Regions from separate parts of the Kitasatospora sp. NPDC048286 genome, predicted to be linked through region 1. Evidence: riboswitches for the same ligand, from Rfam matches in the RefSeq annotation. Region 1 holds a riboswitch; each other region holds the start of a gene.

The links. Region 1 has a riboswitch for thiamine pyrophosphate ahead of thiC (phosphomethylpyrimidine synthase ThiC). Riboswitches for the same ligand answer to the same signal wherever they lie in the genome.
Positions count from the first base shown of each region.
Region 2: another riboswitch for thiamine pyrophosphate. It lies ahead of ACGF13_RS03465 (purine-cytosine permease family protein); the one in region 1 lies ahead of thiC (phosphomethylpyrimidine synthase ThiC).
Region 3: another riboswitch for thiamine pyrophosphate. It lies ahead of thiO (glycine oxidase ThiO); the one in region 1 lies ahead of thiC (phosphomethylpyrimidine synthase ThiC).

Region 1 is NZ_JBICZE010000015.1:22,214-27,712, forward strand. It holds gene ACGF13_RS30930 (cupin domain-containing protein) at 60-377, shown strand; gene tenA (thiaminase II) at 422-1,093, shown strand; gene ACGF13_RS30940 (DUF5326 family protein) at 1,318-1,518, shown strand; TPP riboswitch at 1,700-1,834, shown strand; gene thiC (phosphomethylpyrimidine synthase ThiC) at 1,829-3,637, shown strand; gene ACGF13_RS30950 (FAD-binding oxidoreductase) at 3,803-5,194, opposite strand.
Region 2 is NZ_JBICZE010000001.1:733,252-745,476, reverse strand. It holds gene ACGF13_RS03485 (bifunctional DNA primase/polymerase) at 324-986, shown strand; gene ACGF13_RS03480 (DUF5926 family protein) at 1,219-2,202, opposite strand; gene ACGF13_RS03475 (ATP-binding protein) at 2,272-2,847, opposite strand; gene ACGF13_RS03470 (glycerophosphodiester phosphodiesterase) at 3,199-4,023, opposite strand; gene ACGF13_RS03465 (purine-cytosine permease family protein) at 4,176-5,594, opposite strand; TPP riboswitch at 5,587-5,731, opposite strand; gene ACGF13_RS03460 (S1C family serine protease) at 5,951-7,801, shown strand; tRNA gene ACGF13_RS03455 (tRNA-Ser) at 7,866-7,953, shown strand; gene ACGF13_RS03450 (MerR family transcriptional regulator) at 8,083-8,910, shown strand; gene ACGF13_RS03445 (MFS transporter) at 8,989-10,197, shown strand; gene ACGF13_RS03440 (FAD-binding oxidoreductase) at 10,408-11,772, shown strand.
Region 3 is NZ_JBICZE010000002.1:354,042-366,266, reverse strand. It holds gene pknB (Stk1 family PASTA domain-containing Ser/Thr kinase) at 1-1,200, opposite strand, end outside; gene ACGF13_RS05960 (thiazole synthase) at 1,330-2,127, opposite strand; gene thiS (sulfur carrier protein ThiS) at 2,131-2,400, opposite strand; gene thiO (glycine oxidase ThiO) at 2,397-3,581, opposite strand; TPP riboswitch at 3,576-3,688, opposite strand; gene ACGF13_RS05945 (NAD(P)/FAD-dependent oxidoreductase) at 3,843-5,048, shown strand; gene ACGF13_RS05940 (Rv2175c family DNA-binding protein) at 5,091-5,456, shown strand; gene thiE (thiamine phosphate synthase) at 5,456-6,103, shown strand; gene ACGF13_RS05930 (polyprenyl synthetase family protein) at 6,195-7,349, opposite strand; gene metF (methylenetetrahydrofolate reductase [NAD(P)H]) at 7,548-8,462, shown strand; gene ACGF13_RS05920 (hypothetical protein) at 8,632-9,516, shown strand; gene ACGF13_RS05915 (phytoene desaturase family protein) at 9,519-11,036, opposite strand; gene ACGF13_RS05910 (DUF4126 domain-containing protein) at 11,060-11,659, opposite strand.

The DNA.
Region 1 (5,499 bases):
GAATGCCCCTGGTCCGCGAGGTGGACGGACGGCTCCGAGGACGAGGGAAGACGGCGGCGGTGAAGCTCTTCCGGCTGGACGAACTGGACGCCGAACGGGCGGCCAACGACGGTGCCTACCTGCGGTTCCTGCGCGAACCCCGGATGTCCGCCGGGCTGTACGCGCTCGCCCCCGGCGACACCGACACCCAGACCGCGCACGACCAGGACGAGATCTACCAGGTGATCAGCGGCCGGGCCGAACTGACCGTCGGCGCCGAGACCGCGACGGTCGGGCGCGGCACCGTGGTGTACGTGCCGGCCGGCACCCCGCACCGGTTCCACCACGTCACCGAGGAACTGCGGGTCCTGGTGGTCTTCTCCCCGCCCGAGGACTGAGAACTCCGGCGCTCGCCGAGAACCCCGGCGGTTAGGGTCGCGTCATGAGCACCAAGACGCTGACCGAAGAACTCTGGGCGGCCATCGAGCCGGTGTACGCCGAGATCCTGGCCCACCCCTTCCTGGCCGGGCTCACCGACGGCACCCTGCCGCGCGAGGCCTTCCGCCACTTCGTCGTCCAGGACTCGCACTACCTGCGCGACTACGCCCGCGCCCTCGCCGTCTGCGCCGCCAAGGCACCCGGCGAGGAGGACGTCCGGGCCTTCGCCGACGACGCGGTCGGCGCGCTGGCCGCCGAGCAGGGCATGCACGCCGAGTTCCTCACCGCCTTCGGCGGCAGCGCCGAGCAGGCCGCCGCCGAGCCGGTGCTGCCCACCACCCGGGCGTACACCAGCTACCTGCTGGCCACCGTCTACGGCGGCTCCTTCGCCGAGGCGGTCGGCGCGGTGCTGCCCTGCTACTGGATCTATGCCCGGGTCGGCGAGACGCTGCTCGCCCAGGGCTCGCCCGACCCGCTGTACGCCAAGTGGATCGCCACCTACGGAGACGAGGCCTTCCAGGCGGTGGTCCGCCGGGTGCTGGCGCTCACCGACCGGCTGGGCGAGGAGCTGTCCGCGGCCGAACGCCGCAAGGTGGTCGAGCACTTCGTGACCACCTCGCGCTACGAGTGGATGTTCTGGGACGCCGCCTGGCGCGGTGAGCGCTGGCCGGTCTGAGCTGCACGGGAGCCCCGTCGTCCCGGCCGTCCGGGGTGGTTCGGGCCGAGGGCCGGGCGGATTCTCAGGGGTCACCCGGGGGTTCGGGCTCGGGGTGATCTCGGGGTTCTCTCCGGGCCGTTGGGCCTCGTTCCGGCACTCGCGCCACCGTACGATCGAAGTACGAAAGCAAGCGGGATGCGGCACCGGACGGCGGCCGACCCGAGGGGAGAAGAGGAACCGACATGGCTGAGCTCTGGAAGTCGCTGCCCTCCTGGGTGCGCAACATCGTCATCCCGGTGCTGGTCCTGGTGCTGGCCTGGAACATCGTCGCCTTCGTGTTCGGCGTCGTCGGCGCACTGCTCTCGATCGTGATCAAGCTGCTGGTGGTGGTCGGCATCGCGGCCGCCGTGGTGGTCCTGGTGAAGAAGGCCGCCAAGAGCTGACCGTTCGCCCCGTACCGCCGCCCTGAGGCCCGGCCCCCCGCGAGACGGGGGGCCGGGCCTCGGCCGTTCCCGCATCTCGCGGGGGGCCGATTCCCCGGGGAGGCCGGCCGGCCCGGCTGTTGCGCTCTGGACCTGCGGCGATCGGCTCGCTACGGTGTTGGGCGTCGTGTGCAGGCAACACCGCCTGCGACGCGGGAGCTCGGAGCACCGGGCTGAGAGGACGCTGACCGGGACGTCGACGGACGGACCGACGGCTGCGTCGACCGCAGGAACCTGACCGGGTAATGCCGGCGTAGGGAGTAGAGGTCAGATGACCACGTTCGAAGCACAGCCGCAGTCTGCCCAGGGCGCCCCCAGCAGCGAGCGCACCGGCTACCCGACTCCGGCCTGGCGCAAGGCGTACCGCGAGGGATCGCGCCCCGACCTGCGCGTCCCGTACCGCGAGGTGCGGCTCACCAACGGCAAGTCCGTCCCGCTGTACGACACCTCCGGTCCGTACACCGACCCGTCCTACGAGCCCGACGTGCGGCGCGGCCTGCCCGCGCTGCGGGACGCCTGGATCCGCCAGCGCGGCGACGTCGAGGAGTACGACGGCCGCGAGCCGCGCCCCGAGGACGACGGGATCAAGCACACCTCGCCGCGCGGCGGGAACCTGCGCAACCTGGACGCCGTCTTCCCCGGCCGTCCGCGCCGCCCGCTGCGCGCCCGCGATGGCGCTGCCGTCACCCAACTCGCCTACGCCAAGCGGGGCGTGGTGACGCCGGAGATGGAGTTCACGGCGCTGCGCGAGGGCCTGGCGCCCGAGTTCGTGCGCGCCGAGGTGGCCCGCGGCCGGGCCGTCATCCCCGTCAACGTGAACCACCCGGAGGTGGAGCCGGCGATCATCGGCACCAACTTCCTGGTGAAGATCAACGCCAACATCGGCAACTCGGCCGTCACCTCCTCGATCGAGGAGGAGGTGGAGAAGATGACCTGGGCCACCCGCTGGGGCGCCGACACCGTCATGGACCTCTCCACCGGCCGCAACATCCACACCACCCGTGAGTGGATCCTGCGCAACTCGCCGGTGCCGATCGGCACCGTGCCGCTCTACCAGGCCCTGGAGAAGGTGGACGGCAAGGCCGAGGAGCTGAGCTGGGAGGTCTACCGGGACACCATCGTCGAGCAGTGCGAGCAGGGCGTCGACTACATGACCGTCCACGCCGGCGTGCTGCTGCGCTACGTCCCGCTCACCGCCCGCCGCAAGACCGGCATCGTCTCCCGCGGCGGCTCGATCATGGCGGCCTGGTGCCTGGCCCACCACCAGGAGAACTTCCTCTACACCAACTTCGAGGAGCTCTGCGACATCCTCGCCTCCTACGACGTCACCTTCTCCCTCGGTGACGGCCTGCGGCCCGGCTCGATCGCGGACGCCAACGACGAGGCGCAGTTCGCCGAGCTGCAGACCCTCGGCGAACTCGGCCGGATCGCCCGCGAGCGGGACGTCCAGGTGATGATCGAGGGCCCGGGGCACGTCCCGATGAACAAGATCAGGGAGAACATGGATCTCCAGAAGGAGATCTGCGACGAGGCGCCGTTCTACACCCTCGGCCCCCTCACCACGGACGTCGCGCCCGGCTACGACCACATCACCTCGGGCATCGGCGCCGCGATGATCGCCTGGTGGGGCACCGCGATGCTCTGCTACGTGACCCCCAAGGAGCACCTGGGCCTGCCCAACCGCGACGACGTCAAGACCGGCGTGATCACCTACAAGATCGCCGCCCACGCCGCCGACCTCGCCAAGGGCCACCCCGGGGCCCAGGCCTGGGACGACGCCCTCTCCGACGCCCGCTTCGAGTTCCGCTGGGAGGACCAGTTCAACCTGGCCCTGGACCCGGAGACCGCCCGCGACTTCCACGACGAGACCCTTCCCGCCGAGCCCGCCAAGACCGCCCACTTCTGCTCGATGTGCGGCCCGAAGTTCTGCTCGATGAAGATCAGCAAATCCATCAATGAGAAGTTCGGCAACGGCGCCTCCTCCCCGGAGTACGACGAGGAGGCCGTAGAGGGCATGAAGGCCATGTCCGAGGAGTTCAAGGCCCAGGGCAACAAGGTCTACCTCCCGCTGGCCGACTGACCCCGCGTCCGAAGTACCGCCCCGAGAGCTTCCGCTTCCCGGGGCGGTGCTCCCTCGTCTGCGGTTACTCCTCGACGATGACGCGCTCGCCGTCGGCGTGGAACCCGTGGAAGGTGACACTGACGTCCCGGGTGAACAGGACCTCCGCCGTCTCGGCAGCCGTCCTCATCCGGCCACGCTCGTGATCCGGGGCCGGATGTTGTGGTTGACGTGGAAGAGGTTGCCGGGGTCGTAGGCCTGCTTGACGGCGACCAGGCGGGCGTAGTTGTCGCGGTAGTCGGAGGTGACCCGCTGCTGGTCGTCGGCACTGACGAAGTTGACGTAGCCGCCGGCAGCGGAGTGCGGTTCCAGGGCCGCGTAGTAGTCGCGCACCCATGCGATGTTGGCCTCGGAGTCGGCCGGGTCGGGCCAGGCGCCGACGATCACGGTGGCGAAGTCGGCGTCGCGGTAGGAGAAGGCCGTGGCATCGGGGGCAACCCGGTGGACGGCGCCGTTGAGCGGATAGACGTGGCAGGCCGAATTGACCGTCGGTACCCGCGGACCGTACTCGACGTGTGCGGCGATCGCCCCGTCGGTGAGCTCGGTGGCGAACGTGCCCTTCCAGTACTGGTGCAGGCCGGGCGGCAGCAGCGCGTCGAACATGCCCACCACCGCCGGGTACGGCATCGGGCCTACCATCTCGGCGACCACCGGCGCCACCTCTCGGTACGGCCGCACAGCCCGCTCGGCCTCCTCCATCGCGCCGCTCCAGCAGACGACCATCATCGCGAAGGTGTCGCCGTGCCGGTCCGCCGGGATGAACGGCAGTGGCGGTGCGATCTGGAATCCGGGGAAGACGCTCAGCTCCTCGGGGGCGTCCACGATGGCGTCGCGGTAGAACCGCATGATCTCGGCCGTGTGCCCCAGCTCGTAGAGGATCGGCCCGGCATAGACGTCCTGGACCGGGAAGAGCCGGTACTCGAAGGAGGTCACCACGCCGAAGTTGCCGCCCCCGCCGCGCAGCGCCCAGAACAGGTCGGGGTGGCTCCGCTCGTCGACGACCAGGAACCGGCCGTCTGCCGTCACCACGTCAGCGGAGATCAGGTTGTCGCAGGTCAGACCCAGCCTGCGAGCCAGATAGCCGAAGCCGCCGCCGAGGGTGAGCCCGCCGACCCCGGTGGTGGAGATGATCCCGCCGGTGACGGCCAGGCCGAAGGGGTAGGTCGCCGCGTTGAGGTCCGCCAGGGTGGCCCCGCCCTCGACCCGGGCCGTCCGCCGTTCCGGGTCCACCCGGACACCGCGCATCCCACCGAGATCGGCCACGATGCCGTCGTCGCAGGTCCCGTACCCCGGGGCGCTGTGCGACCCGCCGCGGACCGCCAGGTCGAGTAGGTTCTCCCGGGCGAAGTCCACCACGGCCATGACATCGCCCGCGTTGGCGCACCGCACGACCGCGGCCGGTCTCCGGTCGATCATGGCGTTGTAGACCCTGCGGGCCTCGTCATAGCTCTCGTCGCCGGCAGTGACCACCGCACCGTGCACCCGGCCCGTCAACTCTTCAACCGTCTGTTTGCTCATTTGCGCCGCTCCTGCCGTGGGCCCCGTCCTGTCAGCGGAACGATCGGCGCACTTCGCCGACGGTCCCTGGTTGGCCACCTTTCACGCTACGCCGCGCTGGTGGACGGCCCCACAGGACGCGATGTGCGACCAACGACCGTCCGAGGAGTTCGCCGCTCAGGGCAACCGGGTCCACCTCCCGCTCGCAGACTGACGCAGGAGCCTGGCACCTGAGCGCCGCCCCGAGAGCTTCGCTTCTCGGGGCGGCGCTTCGTTGTTCTCGCTCCGGATGCCCTCCAGTATCTGCATTTTGCAGATACTGGAGC
Region 2 (12,225 bases), on a different contig from region 1:
GACCCGGGCGGCCGTCCGGATCGTATGTCCGTGCCGCCCGAGAGCCGCTCTGGCCGGAACTCTCTCACTCGTACGGTGGAACCAAGCGCGCCCGGGCGGCGTCCATCCGGTCGCGTACGGGATTCTCGTTCCAAGGGCTGTGCCGGTGCGCGGCCCTTCATGTCGTGCTCCACACCTGCTCCACGTCGCAGCCGCGCCGTCCGCCCCGCCGCCCCGCCCCGCCCCGCGCCGCCCGGGGCCCGCCGCGGCGGCCCGCACGGAGGATCCCGACGGACGCCGGTGGAGCGGAGCGAACCGAGCGGTCAGGGAAAGGAACGAGCGCCATGCGTGAGAACCCGAAGAGCCGGTCGGAGGAGCGTTCCGCCCGGTTGGCCGCGGCCCTGGCGGCCGCCGTCGACCACCGCTGGCCCGTGGTGCCGGGCACCGTGCTGTGCGACGGCCGCTGCTCCTGCGGCGACCCGGACTGCACCGTCCCCGGCGCCCACCCGCACGACCCCTCGCTGCTGGCCGCCACCACGGACGCCCGGATGGTGCGCTGGTGGTGGGAGCGGCGGTGCCCGGACGCGCCGGTGCTGGCCGCCACCGGCTGCACCGTCTCGGCGGTCAGCCTGCCCGCGGAGGCCGGAGCCCGGGCACTGGTCTACCTGAGCGCGCTGCGCCTGCCGCTCGGACCGGTGCTGGCGATGCCGGGCCGCTACGCGCTGCTGGTGGCTCCGTACTCGCTGGACGCGCTCGGTGACATGCTCGTCCAACTCCCTTGGGTGCCTGGGTCGTTGCGCTACCACGGGCCGGGCGGCTTCCTGCCGCTGCCGCCCGGAGGCGCGGCGGTGGGGGTCCCCCCGGCCGGAGGCTGGGGGAGGGTGCGCTGGGTGCTGGCTCCGCGGCCGGGCGCGGGCGGCGGGGTCTGGCTGCCGCAGGTCGGGCCGCTGCTGGGGGAGTTGGTGGAGGCGACGGTCCGACTGGACCGCGGACGCTCGGCCCACTGAGGGCGGGGCTCCGCGCGGGCGCTCCGTCGGGATGATCCGTGCGGGCGCTCCGATGGGGCGCTCCGGAAAAACAAAAGATCCGACCGCTGGCGACGGGGGATGCACCAGCGGCCGGACTCTTTAGACAGTAACAAGGATCCGCGCTCGCGCCAATTTCCAAGACGCCCTCCACGCCCGGAAATTGCGCGTTCACCACGACAATGTGACGCGTATCACGCGGATCCCGCGCGCTTTAGTTCAGGGTGACCTGACGGTTCACCAGGTTCGCGCGGGCGCGCCGCTCCTCGGCGGTCAGCGGGGTCCCGTCGGCGAGTACGGAGGCGAGCCGCGCGGCGAACTCGGCGGCCGGCTTCTCGCAGTCGGCGGCGGTCATCTCGAGCGGGAGGTCCCACACCGGGACGGTCAGGCCGTGCGCGCGGAAGGAGCCGACCAGGCGGGTGTCCGGGCCGAGCGAGGCCTCGTCGGCCGCGTTCAGCCGGGCCAGCGCGTCCAGCAGCTGCTCCTCGGGCACGGTCATCACCCAGCGCAGGTGGTTCTTGTCCGGGGTGCCGCACCAGTAGGCGGAGTCCACGCCGGCGAGCTTCTCGGTCGGGATGGCCGAGGCGTTGGCGCGCTCCAGGGAGGCGGCGACCTCGCCGGTGGCGGCCTCGGCGTCCTCCAGCCAGAACTCGAAGCCGGTGTGCACGGCGGGCGTGAACGCGGCGGTGCTGTCCAGCAGGTCCTGCAGGCGGCGCCCGCCCGGGACGGTCCGGCGGGCCGGCACCGGGCTGCCCGGCTCGGTGGCCAGGGCCAGCTCCAGGGCGTCCGCGAGGTCGCGGCTGAGGTCGCCGGAGGAGGACTGGGTCTGCAGGCCGAGCAGGATCGAGCCGTCCTGGCGGCGCAGGGCCGGCCAGGCCAGCGGCAGCACGGTGGCGAGGGTCACCGACGGGACGTCACCGGTCGCGCCCTCGGTCACCCCGGCGGCCAGCGTCAGCGGCACCGTGGCGGCGGGCACCAGCTCGCGCAGCGCCACCCAGTCGGCCTCGCCGGGCAGGCCCTCGAACGGGCGGTGCACCAGCTCCTGCACCGCGTGCGAGGCCTCGCGGCCGTGGCACGCCTTGTACCGGCGGCCCGAGCCGCAGGGGCAGTCCTCGCGGGCCCCGACCACGGGGATCTCGCCCGTGACGGCGGTGGTGGACTGGCGCTGCGGCGCCTTCTTGGCGGCCTTCTTGCCCATGCTGCGGCTCTCCCGGGAACGGTGGTCCTGTGTCCCGGGAAGCCTAACGACACATTCCCCGAGCCCGGCTCATGCGCTACGGGCATCGCCTCCGGTGCGCCGGGCGTGCCGGGCCCGGGCGGGCAGCGCCGCCCAGACCGTGACCTCGCCCGGGGCGTCGCGCACGCCCCAGTCGCTCGCCAGCTGGTCGACGATGCTCAGGCCGCGGCCGCCGCGCGAGGTCAGCGAGGGACTCGCGGGCAGCGGCCGGGTGGCCGCCCCGCCGTCCGTGACCTCCAGGGTGAGCACCCCGTCGGCGTGCATCTGCCAGTGGACCAGCACCCCGCCGCCCGGCTCGTCCGAGCCCTCGGCGGACTCCCGGCCGCCCGGCGCGGCGTGCGGCCCGGACGGGACACCGACCAGGACCTGCCCGAGCACCTCGGCCCGGGAGCCGCGCCCCAGCGCCGGCAGCGGGCCGAGCGGACGGGCGTACCGACAGGCGTTGCTCAACAGCTCGGAAAGGATCAGAACAGCATCATCGATGACCGGTTCCGGTATCTGCCGGTCACCCAGATCTCGACGCAGTCGGCGCCGTGCGACCCCGACACTCGCTGGGCCGTGCGGCACTGCCATGGTCGATGAAGTCGGCACTTCACGCGCCACCATCAACGCCACCCCCGGACCTCCTTCAGCGTATGCCGAGGGAGAGATGCCCCTTGGTAATGCGTCGGAAACGAGCACCGGACGATCCCGCCCGCCCATTTCGAGCGCGGCGACCGACGGTCGACATCAGGTCATTCCGTGCTCACCCTCTGTCGCCCGGATGCAAGAATTCCGGCAATTTCGCGCAAGGAAGGTTTGACTGCTGACCAGAAGTGATCGGATCTGACGGTATGGCTTTGGCCGGTCCTCGGTGCGTCGGCGGATCACCGGGGGATCACCGGGGCGATCACCGGGTGGATCACCGGGGGGATCGCCCGACGATCAGCCGGCGGTCAGCCGGCGATGATCCGGCCGTCAGCGGCCGAGCTGCGCCAGCACCTCCGCGGGCCGGTTGGTGATGATCGCGGACACCCCGAGCTCCAGGCAGAGCTCGACGTCGGCCGGCTCGTCCACCGTCCACACGTGCACCTCGTGCCCCAGCTCCCGCAGCCGGGTCACCAGCTGCGGGCGGGCCCGCACCAGTTCGATGCCCGGGCCGGCGATCCGCGCCCCGCCCGGCAGCGGCGAGCCCGCGCGCAGCCGGCCGAGCAGCGGCAGGGTCCGCTCGAACAGGAAGACCCGCCGGTACTGCGGTGCGGCGGCGCCCACCCGGTCCAGCGCGATCGAGGAGAAGCTCATGATCCGGGCGGACGGGCGGCCGCCGTCCCGGGTCGCGCCGATCTTGAACCGCTCCAGCGTCCGCAGCAGCTCGGCCTCCACCCGGCCGCGGAAGCGCACCGGGTGCTTGGTCTCGATCGCCAGGTCCACCGGGCGGCCGCACTCCACCACCAGCTCCAGCAGCCGCTCCAGCCGCAGCACGCCGCGCAGCTCGGGGTCGGTGCTGGGGCGGCCGGTCTTCCAGGCGCCGAAGTCGTACGCCTCCAGCTCGGCGAGGGTCATGGCCGAGACGGTGCCCCGGCCGTTCGAGACCCGGCCGATCCGGCGGTCGTGCACGCAGACCAGTGCGCCGTCGGCGGTGACCCGGACGTCGCACTCCAGCGCGTCCGCGCCCTCGTCGAGCGCGCGCCGGTAGGCCGCGAGGGTGTGCTCGGGCAGGGCGTGGGAGGAACCGCGGTGGGCGATCACCTGGACGGTCGGCACGGTGCGCGCCGCCGTCGAGGACAGGTCTGGGCTGGTCACAGGCCCAACGATAGGTGGCGGAAGTGAAGCGCGGACAAAGACGGCCCCAACCGGTGGGGCCGTCTTCGCCGTGCTCAGTCGTGCTCTGCCGTGTTCTGCCGTGTTCCGCCGGGCCTCGCCGGTTCGGTCAGGTCAGGTCAGGTCAGGTGCGGTCAGGGCCGGGCGGCGCGGCGGCCGAGCGGGGTGAGCGCCCAGGTGACCAGGGCCGGCACCAGGAAGGCGAACAGCGAGGCCGAGGTCCACTCCTGCGGGGTGAAGTGCAGCGCCTCCTGGGCGGAGGTCCAGAAGTCCGTCCACCAGTCGGCCACCTTGGTCGGCGCGATGAACTGGTAGACGGCGAAGCCCAGCGCCCACGGCAGCAGCATCAGCCAGCGGGACGGCGCGTCGGCGGAGAGGTTCCAGCCGCGCCGGCCGGCGCCGAGGAAGTAGTCCACCACGAGCACCGCCAGCAGCGGCACGAACACCGAGCCGATCAGGCCGAGGAAGCCGTAGTAGGTGTCGGTGAACTCGTCGATCTGCAGCGCCAGCACGGTGATCAGCACGCCGATCGCGCCGGAGAGCACCCGGCGGTCCACCCTCGGCAGCAGGTTCTGCACCGACATCGCGGTCGAGTACACGTTGGCGAAGGACTGGTCCGTCTCGCGCAGCACCAGCACCAGCAGGAACAGCCAGCCGGCCCAGACCCCGAGGAAGGAGTCGAAGATCCGGTTCGGGTCGCCGTCCGACTGCAGCAGCGCCATCAGGCCGAGCACGTAGCACCAGACCTGGGCGATCGTGTAGCCGGAGAAGCTGCCCCAGAACGCCGAGCGCGGGGTGCGCGAGTGCCGGGTGTAGTCGGCGGCCAGCGGGACGAAGGAGACCGACACCGCGATCATCGCGTCGGTGGCGCCCAGGAAGCCGTGCCAGTTGCCCGCGCCCGGGTCCGGCACGCCCTGGCGGCCCAGCTGGACGGTGAAGTACACCATCGCCACCGCGACCGCCCCGGCCACGAAGCGGCGCAGCACCGCGATCGAGCCCAGCGGCCAGATGGTCAGCACGGTGGTCAGCGCGCCGGCGAGCAGGACGAACAGCCAGCGGTAGCCGGTGGTGTGGGCGACGGTCTGGGCGCCCACCGAGATGGTCAGCAGCTCGAACACGCCCCAGCCGATGCACTGCACGATGTTCAGCACCGTCGGCAGGTACGACAGCCGGGTGCCGAACAGCCCGCGCAGGTTCGCCATCGCGGGGGCGCCGGTACGGGCGCCGATCAGCGAGGCCAGGCCGAGCATCGCGGTGCCGACGACCGTACCGACGGTGATCGCGGTCACCGCGGCGGCCAGCGACAGCTCGCTGCCGGGGGCGCCGAGCACGGTGGCGGCGGTGGAGAAGCCGATCAGACTGACGCCCAGGTTCATCCAGAGCGCGAAGTGGTCCCGGAAGCGCAGCGTGCGCGGCGGCTCGGTGTCGAGCACCAGGGGCGCCTCGACGTGATCGGCCCGCTGGGGGCGGTCCAGGACGGCCGTGGCCGTGGACCCGGAGAAACCCTTGGACTCGGGCGCACCCGAAGAAGAGGATGGCGAAGCAGGCGGCATGGCCGATACTCCCTACGCCGGCATTACCCGGACAGGTTCCGGCGGTCAGCGCCCCCTCGAACGTCCGTCACTCGCGTGGCGTACGGTCGACATGCGCACTCTCAGCCTGGTGGGTCCAAGCTCCCGCGTGTCAGTTGTGAGCGACAGGCTAACCGGCACGGGGGCCAACACCCAAGGCCGAGGGCGTACGGTCCGCATCGCGGGACGTCCGGCGGGGGAGGGGAGCCTCGGCCGTCGGTACCGGTGTCGGTACCGGCTAAGGATTCTTATGAGTTCTTCAGAGGGGTCCTTACGGCAATCGAATCGTCAGTGCGAAAAACTATGGTCCTTGGTTCTGCCAGCTATGGAGGTCGTCCGTGAGCACCGAGCGCGAGGTTGGGCCCGCCGGGCCGCAGGGGGAGCAGCCCGCCGGCCAGGGGGCGGCCGAGACCGCTTCCGAAGGCCCCGCTCAGGGCGGGCACCAGCCGACCATGGCCTTCCGGCGGGTGCCGGGGCCGGAGGCGGGTGCCGCCGATGCCGCTGCCGTCGAGGCGGCGCCGCCCGTGGACGCCGTCCCGGCCGAGGGCGTTCCGGCCGAGGGGGTCCCGGCCGAGGGTGGGCACAAGCCCACCGTCGCCTTCACCAAGGTGCCGGCGCCGGAGGCCCCTGCCGCGCCTGCCGCGCCTGCCGCGCCCGCCGCGCCCGTGGCGCCCGCCGCGCCCGTCGCGGAGGAGCCGGCCGTCGACCCGGCCACCGGCTACATCGACGCGCCGCCGCCGGTCCTGCCGCCCGCCCCGCCGTCCCCGGTCGCCGCGGCCCCCGCCGCAGCCGCGCCCGCCGCCCCGGCCCTGCCGCCGGCCGGCAACCCGTACGCCACCCCGACCCACGGCGTCCCCGCCGCCGGCGCTCACGAGGGCTTCGGCGCCGCTCCGGCCGCCGCCCCCGCCGCGCACGGCCACCACCCCTTCGGGGCCGGCCAGCCGCTCGGCGGCTGGGGCCCCACCCACGACTCCACCTCCGGCGGCGCCGGCTACCCCGGCGGCCCGGCCGGCCCGCTCGGCTACCCGGCGGACTACCCCGGTGGTCCCGGTGGTCCCGGCGGCCCGCGCAAGAAGCGCGGCGGCCTGGTCGCCCTGATCGCGGCCGTCGCGGTGGTCGCCGGCCTGGCCGGCGGCGCGCTCGGCGTGTCCGTCGCCGACGGGGTCGACCGCAACAGCTCCGCGAACGACCACCGCAGCACCACCGTCCAGGCCAGCGACACCCAGAAGAACGAGCCCGCCCCCGGCTCGATCGCCGCCATCGCGCAGAAGGCGCTGCCCAGCGTCGTCACCATCAAGGCGCAGGGCAACGGCGAGTCGGGCACCGGCACCGGCTTCGTCTTCGACACCGAGGGCCACATCCTCACCAACAACCACGTGGTCGCGCCGACCCTCAGCGGCGGCAAACTGACCGTCAAGTTCGCCGACGGCACCTCCTACAGCGCCTCGGTGCTGGGCCACGCCGAGGGCTACGACGTCGCCGTGGTCAAGATCGACAACCCGCCCAAGAGCAAGCTGGCCCCGCTGCCGCTGGCCGACTCCGACAAGGTCAACGTCGGCGACGCCACCGTCGCGATCGGCGCACCGTACGGCCTGGAGTCCACCGTCACCAGCGGCATCATCAGCGCCAAGGACCGCCCGGTAGCCTCCGGCGACGACACCGGCTCGCAGGCCTCGTACATGAACGCCCTCCAGACCGACGCCTCGATCAACCCCGGCAACTCCGGCGGCCCGCTGCTGGACTCCGGCGGCGCGGTGATCGGCATCAACTCGGCGATCCAGTCCAACGCCTCCGCCAACGGCCGGGCCGGCAGCATCGGCCTGGGCTTCGCCATCCCGATCAACCAGGCCAAGTGGGTCGCGGACACCCTGATCAAGACCGGCAAGCCGGTCTACGCCAAGCTCGACGTGCTGCGCAACGACGACTACAAGGGCGACGGCGCGCAGATCCAGACCAAGGACATCCAGGGCCAGCCCGCCGTCACCCCCGGCGGCGCGGCCGACAAGGCCGGCCTCAAGCCGGGCGACGTCATCACCAAGCTCGGCGGCGTCCCGATCGAGAACGGCCCGGCCCTGGTCAGCCGGATCTGGACGCACAAGCCCGGCGAGACCGTCGACGTCGAGTACACCCGCAACGGCCAGACCCTCAACACCAAGGTCACCCTCGGCCAGCGCGAGGGCGACCAGTAACCCACGGCCCGCGCGGAAACGTGTGCACCGAACCCCTCCGGACCCGTTAGGCTGACCTCCGCCTGGAGAGCTGCCCGAGCGGCCTAAGGGAACAGTCTTGAAAACTGTCGTGCGGTGACCCCGTACCGTGGGTTCGAATCCCACGCTCTCCGCCGGTAGGAGAACCACCTGCTCAGGGCGGGTGCCGACATCGTTCGGCACCCGCCCTTCGCGTTCCCCGGGGGGTGGTGGGCGAGCGGGGTTGACCCTGACACGGTGGTAGGGGATGGAGTGGTCGCACCATGTTGAACATCGGAGACTTCGCCAGCCACGGCCGGGTGTCGGTACGGATGCTGCGCCACTACGACGCGATCGGACTGCTGCGGCCCGCCCGGGTGGACCCGGTCAGCGGGTACCGCTTCTACGAGGCATCCCAACTCGCCCGGCTCAACCGGGTGATCGCGCTCAAGGAGCTCGGCTTCACGCTGCAGCAGGTACGGGCCGTCCTGGACGAGCGGGTGGACCCGGCCGAACTGCGCGGGATGCTGCGGTTGCGGCGGGCCCAGCTCGCCGAGGCGATCGCGGCCGACGAGCTGCGGCTGGCCCGGGTGGAGGCGAGGCTCCGGACGATCGAGAGTGAGGGGACCATGTCCGCACACGATGTCGTGGTGAAGCCGGTGCCGTCCGTCCGGGTGGCCCAACTGAGCGGTGTGGCCGCGAGTTACGAGCCGGAGGACATCGGACCGGTGATCGGGCCGCTGTTCGGCGAGCTGTGCGGGCGGCTGGCCGAGGCCGGGATCGAGGCGACCGGTCCTTCCGTTGCCCACTACCAGGACGCACCGGAGGGCAACGGCGCGGTGCTGGTCCTGGTGGGCATCCCGGTCGGTTCGTCGGTGCGGCCGGGCGCGCACGACTTCGAGGTGCTCGACCTGCCGCCGATCGAGGAGGCGGCGACCATCGTGCACCGCGGCTCGATGGACGAGGTGCTGGGCAGCAGCCAGGAACTCGCCCGCTTCATCGAGCAGAACGGCTACCGCTCGGCCGGCTACGCCCGGGAGCTGTACCTGGAGTGCCCGGAGGACCAGGCGGGGTGGGTCACCGAGCTCCAGGAGCCGGTGGTCCGCCGGTAGTTCGTCGGTCGTCCGCCGGTGGCGGCGCCCTCGGCGTGCTTGCCCTCGACCTGGTCGAGGGGCCTAGCGTCGCCCGGCATGACCACCACCACCGGCGCACCGGCCCCGGTCGCGCTGCCCCGTCCGTACCTGTTCTGGCTGGCCGGGGTCCAGGCCGGACTGCTGGGCGACGCCGCGCTGTACTTCGCCCTCGGCTGGGCCGCCTCCGCGCACGGCGGCGGCGCGGCCGGGCTGGTCCTGACCGCGATCACGGTGCCGCGCACCGCGCTGGTCCTGCTGGGCGGCGCGGTCGCCGACCGGTTCGGCGCCCGCCGGGTGATGCTCGTCGGGGACACGGTGATGCTGGTCGCGACCGGCGCGCTGGCGCTGGTGGCGGCCGACCGGGGAACGCCGCTGTGGCTGCTGGTCGCGGCGGCGGCCGTGATCGGGACGGTCGACGCCTTCCACCTCCCGGCGAGCGGCTCGATGCCGCGCCGCCTGGTGCCCGCCGACCGGCTGCCCCGGGCGCTCGCCCTGCGGCAGGCCGGCGGGCAGAGCGCCGTTCTGCTCGGGGCACCGCTGGGCGGCCTGCTGGTCGCGGCCGGCGGGCTGTCCGGTGCGGCGCTGGCGGACGCGGCGAGCTTCGGGATCATGCTGCTGGTCCTGCTGCGGGTACGCCCCCGGGAGGAGGAGCCGTCCGGCCCGCGGGAGGGACTGCTGCGCGAGGCGGCGTCCGGAGTCCGGCTCGCCCTGGCCGACCCGCTGCTGCGGGCCGCGCTGCTGCTCACCGGCGCGGCGGCCGGGGCGCTGCTGCCGGTGGTGTCGCTGCTCGGCCCGCTGCTCGCCCGGGCCCACGGCTGGGCGGCCGGGACGGCGGGACTGGTGAGCGCCGGGCAGGCGGCCGGGGTGCTCGCGGTGGCCGGCCTGGTCGCCCGGCGGGGCGGGCTGCCCCGGGCCGGTGTGGGGGCGGCGGCCGGGCTCTGTACGGCCTCGGCGGGGACCGCGCTGCTGGCGTTGGCCGGGGAACCGGCGATAGCGGTGGCCGGCAGTGCGGTGGCGGGCCTCGGCGCGGGGCTCTTCGCCTGCCACCTCGGCCCGCTGGTGCTGACCGGCGCGCCGCACAGCCACCTCTCACGGGTCCAGGCGCTGCTGACGCTCGTGCAGAGCCTGGCCCTGGTGCTCGCGAACGCCCTGCTGGGGCTGCTCGCGGACGCGGCGGGCGCCACCCTGCCCACCCTGCTCTGTGCCCTCGCCACCGCCACCGCGGGCCTCACCGCCCTGGCCACCCCGGCCCTCCGCCGGGCCTGAGTCGCCCGGCCTCCGCCGTTCGGCGCCCTTCCACCTCCCCACCCGTCTCCGGGCCCGCTTGCCCGCCCCTTTCCACTTCCCCACCCGCTTCCGGGCCCGCTTGCCCGGCCCTTCCCACCTCCCCACCCGTCTCCGGGCGTACTTGCCGGGCCCCCGCCGTCCGGGCAGAGTGCGGAGGTGGAGGCGGCCGGACGGCGAGTGGAGGCGGCGATGAGTGATCTGACGGACCGACTGGCGCAGGCTCTCCCGGACGGGGCCGTCGTGGTGGACCCGGACGTGACCGCCGCGTACCGCCACGACATGGCGGCCTTCTGCGCGGCCGGGCAGCCCGCGGTGGTGGTGTTCCCGGAGACGGTCGAGCAGGTGCAGCACGTGCTGCGCACCGCGACCGAGCTGCGCGTCCCCGTGGTGCCCCAGGGCGCCCGGACCGGGCTGTCGGGGGCGGCGAACGCGGTGGACGGCTGCATCGTGCTGTCGCTGGTGAAGCTGAACCGGATCCTGGAGATCGACCCGGTGAACCGGATCGCGGTGGTCGAGCCCGGTGTGGTGAACGCCGAACTCTCCCGAGCCGTCGAGGAGTTGGGCCTCTCGTATCCGCCGGATCCGTCCAGCTGGGAGTCCTGCACGATCGGCGGCAACATCGGTACCGGTGCGGGCGGGCTCTGCTGCGTGAAGTACGGCGTCACCAGCGAGTACGTGCTCGGGCTGGATGTGGTGCTGGCGGACGGGCGGCTGCTGTCCACCGGTCGCCGGACCGCGAAGGGCGTGGCCGGCTACGACCTGACCAGGCTGTTCGTCGGTTCGGAGGGGACGCTCGGAGTGGTGGTCCGGGCGGTGCTGGCGCTGCGGCCGGCGCCGGCTCCCCAGCTGGCGCTGGCGGCGGAGTTCCCGAGCGCGCAGACGGCCGGGGCGGCGGTCTGCGAGGTGATGGCGCGCGGTCTGACCCCGTCGCTGATGGAGCTGATGGACGCGGTCTCGGTGCGGGCCGTCAACGAGTTGGGGCGGATGGGTCTGCCGGAGTCCACCCAGGCGCTGCTGCTGGTGGCCTTCGACGGGCCGGACCGGGTGGCGGAGCTGGCCCGGGTCGCGCGGCTGTGCCGGGAGGCCGGGGCGACCGAGGTGGTGCCGGCCGAGGACCAGGCGGAGTCCGACCTGCTGCTGGCCGCCCGGCGGATGGCGCTGCCCGCGCTGGACCGGCTGGGCACCACGATGATCGACGACGTGGCCGTGCCGCGCTCCCGGCTGGCGGAGCTGCTGGACGGCGTCGCGGTGATCGCCGAGCGGCACGGACTGACCATCGGCGTGGTCAGTCACGCCGGGGACGGCAACACCCACCCGATCGTCATCTTCGACGCCTCGGACGAGGAGCAGGCGGCCCGCGCCCAGCGCTCCTTCGACGAGATCATGGCGCTCGGGCTGGAGCTGGGCGGCACGATCACCGGGGAGCACGGGGTGGGGCTGCTGAAGCGGGACTGGCTGGCGCGTGAGCTGGGCCCGGTGGCGCTGGACCTGCAGCGGCAGCTGAAGGCGGTCTTCGATCCGCTGGGAATCCTGAATCCCGGCAAGATGATCTGATTTCCAACGGCACATCACCTCTGGGCGGGCCCTCCGCGCCCACCTTCCCGCTGTCGAAGTGCGACTTTCCGACGGACTGCAAATTGCCGGAAAAGTCGACACGGGAGGGTGACCGAACTTTTCAGGGGCGCGTTCATGGTTCGCATGCGCCGGGGTGGTGCGCTCGGCGGGCCGCGTGACGACGTTGCGCCGCCCTCCCGGGCGTCTCTGTCGACGGCCGTCCGGGCGAAGTTCCCAGCTCGGGCGGGGTGTGTCGCCACCTGGATCGCTTTCCGGGCCGTTATGCGCGGCGGCACGGATATCACGCGAACGGGCGAAATCCGCCGCATGAGCTAGCGCTTTGTCGATTTGTTGCGGAAGTCTGTCTTCCGGCGCCGCAGTTCGCAGGTGTTCGTCTCGCTGACGAACCTTGCACACCTTGATCGACCACTGCCCGATGAACGGCTTCCCGGA
Region 3 (12,225 bases), on a different contig from region 1:
CGAACCGTACAGCCCCTCGGAGATCCCGTAGGTGGCGCCGCCGATCGCCAGTGCCAGGGCGACCGCCGCGGCCGTCCAGATCAGCGGCCTGCGGGGCAGACGGCGGCGCGGCCGCCCCGGCCGGCGCCGGTGCACCGGGGTCGGCTCGTCGTACGGGCGCGGCTCGGCGAGCAGCTCGTCCATCAGCTCCGGCGGCATGTCCAGCACGCTGGTGCGCTCCGTCGGCGGCTCGTCGGCGGGCCGCGGCAGCGGCTGGATCACCGAGGTCGGCTCGCTGGTCGGGTAGCGCGGGCTGGGCCGGGTGGAGGCCGGCGGTTCGGCGTCCAGCTCGGCCGGGGCGAGGGTGCGGCGGACCCGCTGGACGGCGGCGAGCAGCTCGACCGCGTCGTACGGACGGGCGTCGGCGGACCGGGAGCAGGCGCCGGCCACGATCGCGTCCAGCTCGGGGCCCACGGCGGGGGCGACCAGCGAGGGGGCCGGGACGTCCTCGTGCAGGTGCTTGTACATGACCTGGACGGGGTTGTCGCCGGTGTGCGGGCGGTGGCCGGTGAGCATCTCGTACAGCAGGATGCCGGCCGCGTAGACGTCCACCCGCTGGTCGGTGGGGGCGTCCGGGAGGATCTGCTCGGGAGCCAGGTAGGAGACGGTGCCCAGGACGGTGCCGCCGGTGGCGGTGGTGGTCGAGGTGGGCGCGCCGTCGGCGGTGCCGAGCACCCGGACCAGACCGAAGTCGGCGACCTTGACCAGGCCGCCCTCGGTGATCAGCACGTTCTCGGGCTTGACGTCGCGGTGGACCAGCCCGGCCCGGTGGGCGGCGCCGAGCGCGGCCAGCACCGGCTCCAGCACGTCCAGCGCGGCCCGGACGGACAGCGCCCCGCGGTCGCGCAGCAGGTCGCGCAGGGTGCGGCCGGGCACGTACTCCATGGCGAGGAAGACGTGGCCGCCGTCCGCGCCCTGGTCGAAGACGTTGACCACGTTGGGGTGGGTGAGCTTGGCGACCGCCTTGGCCTCGCGGATGAAGCGGGCGGTGAAGCCCTCGTCCCCGGCCAGCGAGGGGTGCATCACCTTGAGCGCGACCACCCGGTCCAGGCGGGTGTCGGTGCCCCGGTAGACGGTGGACATCCCGCCGGTCGCGATGCGCTGCTCGACCCGGTACCGGTTGTCGAGCAGGCTGCCGATCAGGGGGTCGTGCAGTGCCATGTCCACCCGGTGAGTCTAGTGCCGCCGGGCGAAGCCGGGCCCGGAGGACACCGTCTCCGGGCCCGGCTGTGCCCTGCTTGTGACACGGCTTCGCGCCGCGGGGGCCGGTGCCGTGGGCGCGCCGGACGCTCAGAACGCGGGGTGCTCGCGGGTGTCCAGGTCGGCCCGGCCGGCCATCGCGGAGGAGGCCTCGGCGTGGAAGCGGCGCGGGATGCGGCCGGCCCGGTGGGCGAGCCGGCCCGCCTCGGCGGCGTGCCGCATCGCCTCGGCCATCAGTACCGGGTCCTGAGCCCTGGTCACCGCGGAGGCGAGCATCACCGCGGCGCAGCCCAGCTCCATCGCCAGCGCCACGTCGGAGGCGGTGCCGGCGCCCGCGTCCAGGATCACCGGGACGCCGGCGCCCTCCACGATCAGCTGGAAGTTGTGCGGGTTGCGGATGCCCAGGCCCGAACCGATCGGCGAGCCCAGCGGCATGATGGCCGCGCAGCCGACGTCCTCCAGCTTGCGCGCCAGCACCGGGTCGTCATTGGTGTACGGCAGGACGGTGAAGCCGTCGTCGACGAGCGTCTCGGCGGCGTCCAGCAGCTCGATCGGGTCGGGCAGCAGGGTGCGCTCGTCGGCGATCACCTCCAGCTTGACCCAGTCGGTGCCGAGCGCCTCGCGGGCCAGTCGCGCGGTCAGCACGGCCTCGCCGGCGGTGAAGCAGCCGGCCGTGTTGGGCAGCACCCGGATGCCGTTGCGGGTCAGCACGTCCAGGACGGAGCCCTGGGTGCCGGCGTCGAGCCGGCGCATCGCGACGGTGGTCAGCTCGGTGCCGGAGGCGAGCAGCGCGCGCTCCAGGACCTCCAGGCTGGGGGCGCCGCCGGTGCCCATGATCAGCCGGGAGGAGAAGGACGTCCCGGCGATGGTCAGAAGGTCGTCGGCCATGGTTCAGCCTCCCTGGACGGCGGTGAGGATCTCGATCCGGTCGCCGGTGTCCAGCGCCGTCGCGGGCCACGAACCGCGCGGCACCACGGCCTCGTTGAGCGCGGCGGCGACGCCGGTGTTGGCGGCGCTGACGGAGGCCACCACCTCGGCGAGGGTGGTCCCGGCGGGCAGTCGGCGGGGCTCGCCGTTGACGGTCAGGGTGATCTCGGTCGGGGTGATCTCGGTCGGGGCGGTCCCGTTCTGCGGGATCCCGGTCCGGGTGGTCTCGGTCATGCGGAGGCCTTCGTCGTGGAGCGGTCGGGGGAGAAGCGCAGGGGCGTGAACGGCCTTGCGAGCTCGGGGACTTCGCCGGTGGCCAGGTACTCGGAGACCAGGTCGGCGGTCACCGGGGTGAGCAGCACGCCGTTGCGGTGGTGGCCGGTGGCGGCGACCAGCCCGGGCAGCGAGGTCGGGCCCAGCAGTGGGGCGTTGTCCGGTGATCCCGGGCGCAGCCCGGCTGAGGTCTCCAGCAGCGGGAGTTCGGTGATCCCCGGGACCAACTCGTGGGCGTCGCGCAGGAGTTCGTACACCCCGCCGGCGGTGACGGTGGTGTCGTAGCCCTGCTCCTCGGTGGTCGCGCCGACCACCAGCTCGCCGTTCTCGCGCGGCACCAGGTACAGGTGCCGGCCGCGGACGACGGCACGGACGTTGCGGGACAGGAACGGACGGTAGGCGTCCGGGACGCGCAGCCGCAGCACCTGCCCCTTCACCGGGCGGATCGCGGGCAGCACCCCCTCGGGCAGGCCGGGCAGCCGGTGGCTGTGCGGGCCGGCGGCGAGCACGACCTGCTCGGCGCTCACCGTCTCCCCGGTGCTCAGGCGGGCGCCGGTCGCCCGGCCGTTCCCGACCAGCAGCTCGACGGCCTCGGCCCGGTGGAACAGGACCCCGGCGCCTTCGCAGGCGAAGACCAGGGCGTCCAGCAGCCGGCGGCCGTCCACCTGGTGGTCCTCGGCCACGTGCAGGCCGCCGCGCACCCCGGGGGCGAGCATCGGCTCCAGCTTGCGGGCCTCCCGGCCGGTCAGCCAGCCGGAGTCCAGGCCGAGCCGCTGGTGGAAGGCGTGCAGTTCGCGCAGTTCCGCGCGGTCGTCGGAGTCCAGCGCGACGGCGAGCGTGCCGCAGCGGCGGTAGCCGGTGTCCCGGCCGCCGCCGGCCTCGGTGAGCTCGGCGGCGAAGTCCGCGTACCGCTCGTTCGAGGCCATGCCGAGGCGCAACAGCGGCTCCTCGCCGTACTGCAGCTCGGTGACCGGGGCGAGCATGCCGGCCGCGACCCGGGCCGCGCCGCCGCCGGGGGAGGGGTCGACCACGGTCACGTTCCGCAGGCCGCGCTGGGCGGCGCGCCAGGCGACGGCGAGGCCGATGATGCCCCCGCCGATCACCAGCACGTCGGCGTGGGCGGGCGATGGCAAGCGTGACAAAGCTGCTCTTCTCCCTTCGCCGGTATGACCCGGATCAGGTTCGGACGGTCGCAGGCCGTGTCAGCCCGCCTCTCAGCCCGGTCCGCCGGGCTCCCGTGTGGTGCCCCCACCTTAACGCCGGGGGTCGGCCCGGCCGAAGGCCCGTACGCAGGGTGGACAGCGGTGTGGGCGGTGGGACCCGCCCGGCCGCAGGCCCGTACCGGAGAGGGACCGCCCGCACCTCCCGGCCCACCCCCGGCCGCCGGTCGGCCGCTGAGTACAGTGACGGGCGTGGCAGAGCTGAGCGGAACGGATCAGGTGGTCGTCGTCGGAGCCGGGCTGGCCGGGGCGCAGTGCGCCCTCAAGCTGCGGCAGGGCGGTTGGCGGGGGCGGATCGTGCTGGTCGGCGAGGAGCCGCACGCGCCGTACGACCGGCCGCCGCTCTCCAAGGACGTGCTGCTCGGCAAGGCCGACTCCACCGCCCTGGGCATCGACTACGGGCAGCTCGACATCGAGCTGCTCACCGGCCGCCGCGCCACCGGCCTCACCCCCGGCGTGCTGCACACCGACGGCGGCGACCTCCCGTACGGCTCGCTGGTGATCGCCACCGGCGCCGTGCCGCGCGCCCTGCCCGGCGCCGAGCGGGCGCACCTGCTGCACACCCTGGACGACGCCCTGGCGCTGCGCGCGCTGCTGCGCCCCGGGCTGAGGCTGGTGCTGGTCGGCGCGGGCTGGATCGGCGCCGAGGTGTCCACCGCGGCCCGCGCGGCAGGCTGCGAGGTGACGGTGGTCGAGGCCGGTCCGGCGCCGCTGCCCGGCGCGCTGCCGACGGAGATCGGCTCGGCGATGGCCGCCTGGTACGCCGCGGCCGGGGTCGAGCTGCACTGCGGCGTCGGCGTGGCCGCCGTGGAGCCCGGCGCGGTGCTGCTGGCGGACGGCTCGCACCTGCCCGCCGACGAGGTGGTGGTCGGCATCGGGGCCCGCCCCGCGACCGGCTGGCTGGCCGGCTCCGGGGTCGAGCTGGACGCGACCGGCGCCGTCGTCGTGGACGGGCGGCTGCGCACCTCGGTGCCCGGCGTCTTCGCGGCCGGCGACTGCGTCAGCTACCCGTCGGCCCGGGCCGGCGCCCGGCTGGCCGTCCAGCACTGGGACCACGCCCTGCAGTCCGGTGAGGCGGTGGCCGCCGCCGTCCTGGGCGCGGACGCGCCGGACTACGACCCGGTGCCGTACTTCTGGTCCGAGCAGTTCGGGCGGATGGTCCAGTACGCCGGCCGGCACGCCGAGGGCGACGTGCCGCTCTGGCGCGGCGGTCCGCAGGACGCCGAGTGGTCGGTGCTCTGGCTGCGCGACGGCGTGCCGAGCGCGCTGCTGACCGTGGACCGGCCGCGCGACCTCACCCAGGGGCGCAGGCTGATCGAGCGCGGCACGGCGCTGGATCCGGCCCGCGCGGCAGACCCGTCGGTGCCACTGAAGGCGGCCGTGGCGTAGGGCCATGTGCGCGGTGGGCCGTGGAGGTGGCAGTCTGGTGCCGTGAGTGAGATCGATGCCAAGACTGAAGCCCTGGTCCCCGAGTGGCTGTACCTGCCCGACATCTCCGAGCGGTGGGGTGTGCTGGTCACCGAGGTCCGCAACATGGTCAAGCAGGGTGACCTGATCGCGGTCCGCCGCGGTCCCAACAAGTCCCTGCAGGTCCCGGCGGCCTTCATCGACGAGACCGGCCCGGTCAAGCACCTGGTCGGCCTGCTGACCGTGCTGCGGGACAGCGGCTTCTCCGACGACGAGATCGTCGAGTGGCTGTTCACCGAGGACGAGTCGCTGCCCGGCAGCCCGATCCAGGCGCTGTGGGAGAACCGGGCGACCGAGGTCAAGCGCCGCGCCCAGGCCATGGCGCTGTGATGACGGACCCCCGTGCCGCCCTCGCCGACGCCCGGCTGTACCTGTGCACCGACGCCCGTCGGGAGCAGGGCGACCTCGCCGAGTTCCTGGACGCGGCGCTGGCGGGCGGGGTGGACGTCGTCCAGCTGCGCGACAAGGGCCTGGAGGCCCGGCAGGAGCTGGCGGCCCTGGAGGTCTTCGCCGACGCCTGCCGCCGGCACGGCAAGCTGCTGGCCGTCAACGACCGCGCCGACGTCGCCCACGCGGCCCGGCCGGACGTGCTGCACCTCGGCCAGGACGACCTGCCGGTACCGGCCGCCCGGGCGATCCTCGGCGAGGACGTGCTGATCGGCCGCTCCTGCCACGCCGAGTCCGAGGTGGACGCGGCGATCGCCGAGCCCGGCGTGGACTACTTCTGCACCGGCCCGGTCTGGCCGACCCCGACCAAGCCGGGCCGCCCGGCCCCGGGCCTCGGCCTGGTCTCGTACGCGGCGAAGCAGGCCACCGACCGGCCGTGGTTCGCGATCGGCGGGATCGACCTCGGCAACCTGGACGAGGTGCTGGCCGCCGGCGCCCGCCGGGTCGTCGTGGTGCGGGCGATCACCGCCGCGGCGGACCCGGGGGCGGCCGCCGCCGAGCTGTCCCGCCGGGTGCGCGCCGCGCTCTGACCGCCCGGATCCGCGGAACCCGCCGGATCCGCCCGGATCCGCGGGGCCCCGCTCCGAACCGGTAGGACCCGCCCGAGGCCGTCGCCGTCCGTCAGTACTTGCGGACGGTGGCGGCCTCGGCCAGTGCCAGCAGCACCGTACGGGCCCGCCCGTCGGCGAGCGGCGCCGCCTCCAGCGCGGCCAGCGACTGCCGCATCAGCTCCTCGATCCGGCGTTCCACCACCTCCGGCGCGCCGCTGCGGGCGACCAGCGCGCGCAGTTCGGCGACCTCGGGGGCGGCCAGGTCCGGTGCGCCGAGCCGCTCGTCCAGGTGCCGGGCGTCGGCGGCCGACAGGCCCCGCATCGCGTGGGCGACCAGCAGGGTGCGCTTGCCCTCGCGCAGGTCGTCCCCGGCCGGCTTGCCGGTGACGGCTGGGTCCCCGAAGACGCCGAGCAGGTCGTCGCGCAGCTGGAAGGCCTCGCCCAGCGGCAGCCCGAACGCCCCGTACGCCTCGACCAGCTCGGGGCCGGCGCCCGCCAGCAGCGCCCCCACCTGGAGCGGCCGCTCGATGGTGTACTTCGCGGACTTGTAGTGCAGCACGGTCTGCGCGCGGTCCAGCGCGCCCTCGTCGGTCGAGTCGCCGGCCACCGGCTCCAGCACGTCCAGGTACTGGCCGAGCATGACCTCGGTGCGCATCAGGTCGAACACCGGCTTGGCGGCCAGGACGGCGGCGGGCTCCAGGCCGGAGCGCAGGAAGAGCTCGTCGCACCAGATCAGCAGCAGGTCGCCGAGCAGCACCGCGGCCGAGGTGCCGTACTGCTCGCGGTCACCGCGCCAGCCGTTGTCGCGGTGCAGCGCCTCGAAGCGGCGGTGGACCGAGGGCAGGCCGCGGCGGGTGTCGCTGCGGTCCATCAGGTCGTCGTGGACCAGGGCGCTCGCCTGGAGCAGCTCCAGGGCGGCGGCCGCGTTGGCGATCGCCTCGCCGGTGGCGCCCCCGGCCGGGCCGCCGGCGCCGCGCCAGCCCCAGTAGCAGAACGCCGGGCGCAGTCGCTTGCCGCCGTCCAGCAGGAAGTCGCGCAGCGCGTCGGCGGCGGGGGCCAGCCGGGGCGAGATCTTGTCGAGCAGCACGGACTGGTCGTCCATGAACGCGGCGAGCGCCGCGTTGACGCGGGTGCGGACGTCCTCCACGTCAATGGGATTGGCCGCACTGCTGGCCGCACTGATGGCCGAACCGGGGTTGGCCGGCCGGGTGCTGGACGAGGTCACGATGGGGCTCCGCTGGTTCTCTGGGGTGCAGCAAGCGTAGCGGGGCGGCTGGGAACGGGCGTGCGAGCGGCCCCGCCGGGGGCACGTGGGAGGCGCCGCGGAGAGCCCTACCGGGGTGAACCGGAGCGCCGTCCATCAGTTGTCTCAATAGATGGAATCCGATGTCCGGCCCCTCCGACCGCCGGATAGCCTGCCAGCATGGCACTCGGCATCGCTTCCACGAGAACGGATCGCGCACTGACCGTGCGCGAACTCCTGGCGGCCGGCAAGCGCTCCTTCTCCTTCGAGTTCATGCCGCCGCGCACCGAGGTCGGCGAGCAGAAGCTCTGGGACGCCATCCGCCGGCTCGAGCCCCTCGACCCCAACTTCGTCTGCATGACGTACGGCGCCGGCGGCTCCTCGCGCGAGCGCACCGTCAACATGGTCGGCCGGATCGCCACCGAGACCACCCTGACCCCGGTCGCCCACCTCACCGCGGTGGACCACTCGATCGCCGAGCTGCGCAACATCATCGGCCAGTACGCCGACCAGGGCGTGCGCAACGTCCTCGCGGTCCGGGGCGACCCGCCCGGGGACCCGATGGGCGAGTGGGTCAGCCACCCCGACGGCGTCACCTACGCGTACGAGCTGGTGGAGCTGATCAAGGGCATCGGCGACTTCTGCGTCGGCGTCGCGGCCTCGCCGAACATGCACCCGCGCTCCACCGACTGGGACGAGGACATCCGGCACTTCGTCGCGAAGATCCGCTCCGGGGCCGACTACGCGATCACCCAGATGTTCTTCGAGGTGGACGACTACCTGCGGCTGCGCGACCGGGTGACGGCCGCCGGCTGCGAGGCGCCGATCATCCCGGAGATCATGCCGGTCACCAACGCCAAGCAGCTGGAGCGCTTCCCGCAGCTCAGCGGCTCGGCCTTCCCGGCCGACCTGGAGGCCCGGCTGCGGGCGGCCATCGACGACCCGGCGGCCCTGCGGGCCATCGGCATGGAGCACGCCACGGCGATGGCCGAGCGCCTCCTCGCCGAGGGTGCGCCCGGTCTGCACTTCATCACGCTGAACCACTCGACGGCGACGCTGGAGATCTACCAGAACCTGGGGCTGCACCAGCGCTGACGCCGGGTGTTCACGAGCCCGTCACCGTACCGGGGTGGCGGGCTCGGTCGTGTGCGGCCGGTGTCCGGGGGCCGGGGAACGCGATGCGGTACCCCGGCCGTTGAACCGGTACAGTCGCCGCACACGCGCGGCGCACACGCGCGGGCACGCGACTGGAGGTAGCGGGCGGATGGGCATCGGATACCTGCTGCTGTACGCCGCGTTGGCGGTGGTGGCGCTCTGGCTGGTCGCGGAGGTGTTGCTGCAGAACCGGGCTCCGGTGCACTGGCGGGTCCTGGCCCTGGTCGGCTTCCTGGGCGTGGCCGTCGGGATGATCCTCGGCTCGGTCGTGGTGATCGGCGCCGGCGCCGCACTGTTCGCGGTCGGCCAGACCTTCGTCACCCTCTCGGTCAAGCGCGGCTACCAGACCGGCTGGTCCCTGCGGAAGCCCGACGGCAGCCTGCCCGGACCGCTCGCCAAGGTGCCGCTGCTCGGCGCCCTCACCGGCGGCGTCGCCGCGGTGGCGGCCGCCGCGGCCACCCGGAAGCGGGTCGGCGAGGTCAGCGCCGTCGAGGAGACCCCGGAGCCCCTGCCGGTGCCCGACGAGGTGCCGGAGGTCGAGCAGACCGCCGCCTTCGAGATGCAGGAACTCGCCCAGGACGGCGTCTACGCCTCCGCGTACTACGAGCAGCAGCCGCAGGTCCAGCAGCAGCCCCAGGACCCGTACGCCGGCGCCTACCAGGCCGGCTACGACCAGCAGCAGTGGCAGACCCAGCAGCAGCCCGCCTTCGGCTACGAGCAGCAGCCCTACGAGCAGCCGTCCTACGACCAGCAGTCCTACGGCGGCTACCCCCAGCAGCAGCAGGACCCGTACGGCGGCTACCCGCAGCAGGACCCGTACGCGGGCTACCAGCAGCCGCAGCACCAGCAGGCCTGGGACCAGCACGCCCAGCCCCAGCCCCAGCCCCAGCAGGAGTGGCAGCCCCAGCCCGACCCGAACGTCCAGGGCATCCCGCAGCAGCCGACGTACGACCAGAACCACGGCTACCAGCAGCACACCTGGCACCAGGGCTGACCCTAGGCCGGGCCGATCAGCCCGGCGGTGATGCAGGCCGACATGCCGACCCGGGCGAGGCCGCCGCCGGGGTGGGCGTTGCCGCCGACCAGGTAGAGCCCGGGGACGGGGGACTCGTTGGCGGCCTTCAGCCAGGAGCCCCCGGAGCCGGCCAGGGCCGGGCGGGCGACCGCGCCGCCGAGGGCTCCGGTCTCCCGGCGGGTGTCCTCCGGGGTGCGCACGACCCGCCACAGCACCCGCTCGCGCAGGCCCAGGCCGGCCGCGTCCACATGGGCGAGCAGGTGGTCGGCGTAGCGGTCGGCGACGCCCGGCGCCGTCCAGTCGAACTCGCCCTGGGCGGGGACGGTCGCGGTCAGCACCACGCTCTCGTGGTCGTCGTCGGGCCGCAGCTCCGGGTCGTCCGGGCGCAGCACCTGGACGGTGGGGCGCTCGCAGGGCGGGACGGAGAGGGTGAGGGCGTTCGCCTCGTCGGCCGGATCGGCCGCGTGCACCACCGTGCGGTGCGCGATGCCCGCCGGGCGGGGCCCGCGCAGCGCGAGCAGCACGCTGAACCGGCCGGGCACCTCCTGCGGCTCCCAGTCCCCGGCCGGCACCCCCGGCCACTCGGAGAGGCCGTGGTGGTACAGGGCGGCGGTGTCCATCGCGGAGACCACCAGGTCCGCGTCGATCCGGCCGCCCGCCGTCTCGACCCCGCGCGCCCGGCCGCCCTCGACGACCACCCGGGTGACCGGGGTGTCGAAACGGAACTCGACCTTGCGCAGCTCGCAGCGGCGGAACACCGCGTCCGCGAGCGCCCGCAGGCCGCCCCGGACGTACCAGACGCCGAAGGACTGCTCCATGTACGGCAGCACGGTGGCCCCGGCGGGCGCCTCGGCCGGGTTGAAGCCGTACCGGAGGGCCGACTCGAACAGCAGGGCGGTCAGACCGGGGTGGTCGCCGAGTTCGCGCGCGGCCACGTGCTCCAGGGACCACGGCCGCGCGCGGCGCAGCCGGGCCAGGCCGGTGCGCGGCGGGACGGGGTACGGGTCGGTGCCCAGCAGGGCCCGGTCGGCCGCGGACAGCACGCCGCGCTCGGCCGGCAGCGGCTCCTCCAGCAGCGGGCGGCGGGTGGCCTCCCAGACCGTCCGGCCGTGGTTCATCACCGCGCTCCAGCGGGCGCCGGAGCCCGCGCCGAAGGCGGCGTCCAGGGCCTGGCTGACACCGCCGCGGGAGGCGTTCGGCAGGGTGACGACGGTGCCGTCGGCGAACAGGTGCCGGCTCTCCGGGTCGACCGGGGCCAGCTCGACCAGTTGCTCCAGCGGCTCCTTCCCGGTCTTCAGCGCCAGGTCGCGGTAGACCGCGGGGAGGGCGAGCAGGCCGGGCCCGGTGTCGAAGGCGAAGCCCTCGCGCTCGTACCGCCCGACCATGCCCCCGTGGGTGCCGCCCGCCTCGCAGACCGTCACCCGGTGGCCGATGGTCGCCAGCCGTGAGGCCGCCGCGAGCCCGCTCATTCCTGCGCCGATGATGACGATCCGTGCCATGGCACCAGATCCTAGGACGACCCTTACGCGACTCCCGCCGCCCGGGCGGCCCGGCGCTCGCGACGGCGGGCCCGGAAGGCCCGGACCCTGCTGATCGCCAGCCAGACCAGCAGCAACCCGACGGCCAGGACCACGGCGGCCGCGGTGGCGGCCAGCCAGGGGTGGAAGATCGCCAGGGTGATCAGACCGGCCACCGAGAGGTCCTCCGCCAGGCTGACCACGATGTTGCTGGCCGGCTCGGGGGAGGTGTTGACGGCCATCCGCAGCGAGGCCTTCACCAGGTGGCTGACCAGCGCCGAGGTGCCGCCCATCGCGCCGGCCGCGACCTCGCTCAGCGAGCCGGGGTCGTTGCTCGCGATCAGCACGCCGACGGTGGCGCCGGCGACCGGCCGGATCACCGTGTGCACGGCGTCCCAGACGCTGTCCACGTACGGGATCTTGTCGGCCACCGCCTCCAGCGCGAACAGCACGCCGGCCACGACCAGCACGTCCGTGCGCTCCAGCGCCCGCGGCACCGAGTCCGCGTCGGCGAACCTGCCCAGCAGGCCGAGCAGCAGCACCACCGCGTAGGCGTTGACGCCGCTGGCCAGTCCGCTGGTGAAGATCAGCGGCAGGACCGTCATCTCGTCCCCCTCCTCGTCATCGCGTCCCCTCGTCGTCCGGTGGGGCCGGTCCGTGCCCGGCTCCGCCGTACCGTACCGGCAGCCGGGACGCGGCGGGCGCACCTCCCGGTTCCGGCGGCCGGCGGGCCGGGGCGGACTGAGTACGGATACTCAGATCCACGGTTGAGTACCTCAGCGGATGGCCGCCGACCTGCGCAGACGGGAGAGTGGAGGTACCCGGGAGGGCGGCGCGTCGGGCGCCGGGCCCACCCGGGCGGCGGATCCGTCCGTCCCCCGGAAGCGAAACGCCAGGGGGAGGCGGCGGACGGACCGCCACGGGGCTGGTCACGGTCCTCGCACCGCCGACACGGGGCGGCGGAGCGGGCCGGGGGGAGACCGGCCGTACGGGGGAGTCGCACCGCCGACCGTGGGATCGGCGGAGCGACGGCATGGCGGCGGCGCGGAACAGGGGGAGGACCGCGCCCGCCGCCTTACGCCGTTTCCGGAGCCTTTCCGGCCACCCTTGCCCGCTTCCGGCTCACCGGGGGCCCGGATTGTCAGTGCCGCCGTTCACGATGGAGACGCAC